2 regions of the Thermoanaerobacterium sp. PSU-2 genome follow, and region 2 is predicted to be linked to the other one. Evidence: predicted binding sites of a transcription regulator. Region 2 holds the regulator's gene; the other holds the start of a gene.
What was found. The regulator HrcA, encoded in region 2, represses chaperone genes, less so after heat shock. The targets are predictions, from matches to a motif close to ATTAGCACTCANNNNNNNTGAGTGCTAAT.
Positions count from the first base shown of each region.

Region 1: BVF91_RS12800 (nucleotidyltransferase family protein) is a predicted target of HrcA. The motif match lies at 1,617-1,645, and genes of this name have one in related genera.

Region 1 is NZ_MSQD01000026.1:9,076-12,293, reverse strand. It holds rRNA gene rrf (5S ribosomal RNA) at 8-116, shown strand; tRNA gene BVF91_RS12820 (tRNA-Asn) at 124-198, shown strand; tRNA gene BVF91_RS12815 (tRNA-Gly) at 225-299, shown strand; gene BVF91_RS12810 (hypothetical protein) at 461-703, shown strand; gene ymfI (elongation factor P 5-aminopentanone reductase) at 811-1,548, shown strand; gene BVF91_RS12800 (nucleotidyltransferase family protein) at 1,753-2,787, shown strand; gene BVF91_RS12795 (glycosyltransferase family 4 protein) at 2,802-3,218, shown strand, end outside.
Region 2 is NZ_MSQD01000006.1:58,794-62,011, reverse strand. It holds gene hemW (radical SAM family heme chaperone HemW) at 1-1,060, shown strand, start outside; gene hrcA (heat-inducible transcriptional repressor HrcA) at 1,154-2,188, shown strand; gene grpE (nucleotide exchange factor GrpE) at 2,215-2,814, shown strand; gene dnaK (molecular chaperone DnaK) at 2,840-3,218, shown strand, end outside.

The DNA.
Region 1 (3,218 bases), on a different contig from region 2:
AAAGATTTCCGGTGGCAATAGCGGAGGTTAAAAACCCGTTCCCATACCGAACACGGAAGTGAAGCCCTCCAGCGCCGATGGTACTGATTTCTCGGGAGAGTAGGTCGCTGCCGGATAATATATTCCTCAGTAGCTCAATGGTGGAGCAACCGGCTGTTAACCGGTAGGTTGTAGGTTCGAGCCCTACCTGAGGAGCCATTTTTGTATTTAAAAAAGAATATTTTGCGGATGTGGCTCAGTGGTAGAGCATCGGCTTCCCAAGCCGAGGACCGCGGGTTCGAATCCCGTCATCCGCTCCAGTGATATCAAGATTCCAGTCAATGGGATCTTTTTTATTTTATCTTATTTGTTGATTTTTTTTATTAAGTATTTTTTAAATATGCCTTTTTAATTTCATGTCTTAAAAGATGCGGGACAAAATATAATGTTATTAGAAATATTTATTTAGGGGGATTTTATTATGGATGTTTACGACGTGTCGTTGATACCTTTGATAATAGGTTTGGTAGAGGTAGTAAAACAAATTGGCTTACCTAAAAAATATTCAGCATTGATTTCGTTGATATTTGGAATAGCTTTAGGAATACTTTACATAGCTCCCGGCGATATTTTAAAAGGAATACTACTGGGAACTGCCATGGGTCTTGGAGCATCTGGCCTTTATAGCACTACAAAAAATACAGTAGAGGCCATAAAAAAATAACCACAAAAGGTGTATGAGTGCTTCATACACTTTTTTTCTATTGATTTTTGTTTTACTTTTGTATAACCTATCTATAAGCGGCTTAATTTATTAAAGGAGATGTTTTTATGTTCAGTGGAAAAGTTGTCGTTGTTACAGGTGGTTCTGGAGGCATTGGTTCATCTATATGTAAAGAAGTAGCAAAATTAGGTGGATGTGTGGCAATTCATTACAATACAGATTACGATAGTGCATGTAGTTTAAAGAATTATATAAAAAGTAACTTAGGATATGCAGATGTATTTAAAGCAGACATTAGAAATAGAGAAGAAGTAGAAACGATGATGAAAAATGTAGTTGATAGATTTGGTCGCATAGATTATTTGGTCAACAATGCTGGTGTTTCACAAATTAAGCCTTTTATGGATGTATCAGCAGAAGATTGGAGATACATGATGGATGTGAATTTAAATGGCATGTTTAATTGTACGCAAAGCGCTTTAAAGTACATGTTAAAAAGTAAAAAAGGTGCTATTGTGAATGTTTCATCCATGTGGGGAATATACGGCGCATCTTGTGAAGTGCCATATTCTGCTTCAAAGGGTGCTATTATAGCTTTTACAAAAGCATTGGCAAAAGAATTGGGACCATCAAATATAAGAGTTAATTGTGTTGCACCTGGGGTAATCGAAACAGACATGAATAAAGACTTGTCAGATGATACACTTAAATATCTGTCGACAAGAACTTCTCTCGAAAGGCTTGGGATGCCAGATGAAGTCGCTAAGGCAGTGGTTTTTTTGCTATCGGATCAATCTTCATTTATAACAGGTCAAGTATTGACTGTAGATGGAGGTTTTGTATAAAGTCTTTTAACGTTTACAATCCTTTGACCCTCTTGACTTATGGAATTAAAAGGATTATAATTTTAATTGTTAGCAGCCGTTTATATAGAGTGCTAATACTACTGATGTATCTTCACATTTAACTCACATTGTACTTTGATTGCGACACGTTTATAAATTCTAATTGTTAAACAAAAACTAAATATTGACGAAGGGGGAATTCGAATGAAAGCATTATTGCTGGCAGGAGGATTAGGTACAAGGCTAAGACCTCTGACGAATTTTCTTCCTAAACCTATGGTACCAATAATGGGTAGACCATTATTAGAATCTACCATTTTAAGACTTAAGAATCAAGGTGTAGACGAAGTTGTAATAAGCACATGCTATAAATCTAATCATATTGAGAATTATTTTAAAAATGGTGAAAAATTAGGGGTAAAAGTTTCATTCATCAAAGAAGACATACCGCTGGGAACAGGCGGAGCTATAAAAAATGCTGAGGAATTTTTCGACGATACTTTCTTAGTGCTAAATTCAGATATTATATGTGATATCGATATTAGAAGTCTTGTGGAGCATCACAAGTCAAAAAAAGCATTAGCTACTATTGCAATGACTAAAGTAGAGGATCCCTCGCAATACGGCGTGATAGAATATGACGATAATGATTACATTACAGCGTTTAAAGAAAAACCAAAACCATACGAGACTAATTCAAAATGGATAAATGCAGGAATATACGTGTTTGAACCGCAGCTATTAAATGAAATCCCCAAAGATGAAGTGGTATCGATAGAAAGGGATACATATCCAAAACTTTTATCAAAAGGTTATAAAATGGCTGCGTATAGGTATGACGGGTATTGGATAGACATAGGAACAATTGAAAAGTACAAAAAAGTCCACTTTGACATATTAAAAAAGTATTGCAAATACGTTGACATAAATGATCATGATACTAAGCGTAGAAAAATCACAATCGATAATTCTGTAAAAATTGTTGAGCCTGTTTTTATAGGAAGTAACGTCAAAATAGATGCCAAAGCAGAGATAGGTCCGTATGCGATTATAGGCGATAATACGCGTATAGGTCCTAACAGCATCATAAGACACAGTGTTTTATGGGACAATGTCAAAGTCAAAGGAAATGTAAATTTGATAAATGCTGTCGTAGCTTCAAATAGCGTGATAGATGGCATGAGGAAAATTGAAGATGAAGTTTATGCAAATGACATTAACGATTATGCTGTAAGTTGATGGAGGTGTTATGAATGGTAAAGAATAAAGAAATAAACATTTCGTTTTTGAGTACATTTCCGCCGAGAGAATGCGGCATAGCTACATTTACACAAGATTTGGTAAATGAGCTTAAAGATATTAAAATTATAAATGAACCAAAAGTGATTGCGATAGACGATAAAGAATATGATTATGGTGATGATGTTATTTATAGGCTTAAGCAACACGACCGAAATAGCTATTTAGAACTTGCGAATAAATTAAATGATTCATTAATTGATTTGTTAGTCATCGAGCATGAATATGGAATTTACGGCGGTGAGTGGGGCGAATATATTTTAGACCTTGTAGACAATTTAAAAGTGCCTTATGTCGTAACTCTTCATACGATATTGTCTAACCCACTTGATAAGCAAAAGCACATTTTAAAAGAATTGTGTACAAAGAGC
Region 2 (3,218 bases):
TTATGCAAACATGGAAGACAGCTTTTTTTCGTTTAAAAAAGCAATAATAAAGGAGATTAAAACGAGAAAAGAGGAACTTAAAGATATATACACTTCTGTGTATATAGGAGGAGGTACGCCGAATGTCTTGCCTCCTTCATACATCGAAGAAATATTGAGCGAAATTTACGGAAACTACAGCTTAAGCCAAGATGCAGAGATCACCATTGAATTAAATCCTGGCTTAATAGATGAAGAAAAACTTAAGTCATATAAAAAAGCAGGTGTAAATAGAATAAGCATAGGTTTGCAGTCTTGGCAAAACAATTTGTTAAAAGCTATAGGAAGGATACACACGGTAAGTGATTTTATTGAAAATTATGGTTTGGCATCTAAATATTTTGACAACATAAATATAGATATAATGTATGCGCTGCCAAATCAGACTTTTGAAGATTTTAAAGAAACATTGACAAACGTAATCGCATTAAAGCCATCACACATTTCTTGTTATGGACTTATATTAGAAAAAGGAACGATGCTTTACGATATGTATGAAAGAAATGAAGTTAAGCCTGCTGATGATGAATACGAATTGATGATGTTCCACTATGGTGCAGAGCTTTTAGAGAATAGTGGATACAGACATTATGAAATTTCGAATTACGCATTGCCTGGATTTGAATGCCGACACAACAAGCTGTATTGGTTGGATTTGCATTATCTGGGCTTTGGACCTGGGGCGTATTCATTTGTAGGAAATAAGCGATTTGGCAATATAAAAAATGTTAGAAAGTACATAGACGTGATTAATAATGATGGACATGCGGTTGACGATGTTGATGAACTGTCTTTAGAAGATCAAATGTCTGAGTTTATGTTTTTAGGCCTTAGGATGATGGATGGAGTAAATGATAATGACTTTAAAGAGAGATTTGGGAAAAGCATGTTTTCTGTGTTTAAAGATGCTATTTATAAAAATATGGAATTAGGCTTATTAGTTAAAGAAGGAGATGTCCTTAAATTAACATCAAAAGGTGTGGATATATCCAATAATGTGTTTGAGGATTTTTTGTTTTAAAGTATTGACAAATATCCACAATAGTGGTATTTTTAAATCGTGATTAGCACTCTCAAGCTAAGAGTGCTAACAATAGAACTTGGGGTGGTGAATATGCCGTTAGATGATAGGAAGAAAAAAATTTTAGAAGCTGTGATTAATGACTATATTTTGACGGCAGAACCAATTGGATCTCGGACAATCGCAAAACGGTATAACCTTGGTGTAAGTTCAGCAACGATCAGAAATGAGATGGCTGACCTTGAGGAGATGGGGTATCTTGAACAGCCTCATACATCTGCAGGTAGAATACCATCTGACAAAGGATACAGATTTTACGTTAATAATATATTAGAGCACTATTTGAATGAAAGTCGTGACGATGAAGTAGAGACAATTGATGAGGTGTTTGCTGAGATAGATGATATAGTGAAAAAATATGCCAGGCTATTATCTACCGTTACTAACCATACTATAGTGGTTAAAATGCCTCGAATTGATGAAAACACGATTAAGCGAATACAGATATTGCCTGTTGATGCAAACAAATTGATACTTCTTGTTATGACAGAATCAGGCATCATGAAAAACTATTTGATAAGCTTAAAGGACAACATTGACAATAATTTGTTTGAGTTTTTAAACAATCTAATCAACAATAAAATGATAGGAAAAAGAAAAAGAGAAATGAATCAGACGTTGAGAGATGAGATAAAAAAAGAGTCTGGCAGTGCTATTGGAATCATAGATAAGATTACAGATACTATCATAAATGGTTTAAAGCAAATGGATGAAACAGACTTGTATTCGGAAGGTATTTCAAATATTCTCAACTTTCCTGAGTACAAGGATCTGTTAAAAGCTAAGATGTTTTTCGATCTGATTGACAATAAAGACATTATGAATTCAGTGTTGGAGCCTTTAGATGATTCCATCGATGTTACTATTGGCAGTGAAAGCAAGTTTGAAGAGATGTGGGACTTAAGCATAATCAAATCTACTTATAAGATAAATGGCGAGATTGTAGGAACTTTTGGCATTATTGGACCTACAAGGATGAATTACAAAAGGCTTATAAACGAAATAAATAATATGTCAAATGAATTGTCGAAAGTCTTATCATATATATATCAAGAAAATAAGAGGTGAAACAATTGGACAGAGAAAAAGATACGATGGTAAATAAAAGCAATTTAGAAGAAGACTTAAAAGACAATACATCCGATGCTAACCGACCTCAAGATGATAATGAAGGTAGCATTGGGACGGAAAATTCCGATCAAAATGAAGAAAAAAACAATGAAGGAGAAATTGAAGAATTGAAAAATAAGCTTAAGCAGAAAGAAGACGAAGCAAATGAATACTTAGAGATGGCTCAAAGATTAAAAGCAGAGTTTGAAAATTACAGAAAAAGGACAGAAAAAGAAAAAGCTGATCTTGTTGAGTATGGCAAAGAACAAGTAATCTTGGAAATACTGCCTGTTGTAGATAATTTTGAGAGAGCTCTCGAAGCATCTCATGGTGACAGTGAAGAAATAGCTTCCTTTAAAGAAGGTGTCAATTTAATATACAGGCAGTTTAAAGGTGTTTTGGAAAAACTGGGTGTTAAAGAGATAGAGTCTTTAGGTCAAATCTTTGATCCATACAAACATCATGCTGTTATGCAGGAAGAGGTAGAGGATAAGAAGGAAAATGAAATAATTGAAGTTTTTCAAAAAGGATACATGTTTAATAATAAAGTAATAAGACCGAGTATGGTCAAAGTAGCAAAATAAAGTATAGGAATAGGAGGAATAGATTATGGGAAAAATTATAGGAATTGATCTTGGCACAACTTTTTCGTGCGTAGCTGTGATGGAAGGAGGACAGCCGGTAGTCATACCAAACTCAGAGGGGGCCAGGACAACTCCATCTGTTGTAGCATTTACAAAAGAAGGTGAAAGATTAGTAGGCCAAGTCGCAAAAAGGCAGGCTATTACAAACCCTGAAAGGACAGTTATGTCTATAAAAAGACATATGGGTTCTGACTACAAAGTAACTATTGATGGAAAGAGTTATACACCGCAAGAGATTTCAGCAATGATACTGCAGAAATTAAAAGCTGATGCTGAAGCGTACTTAGGAGAGAAGGTTACAGAAGCTGTAATAACAGTTCCTGCGTATTTCAATGACAGCCAAA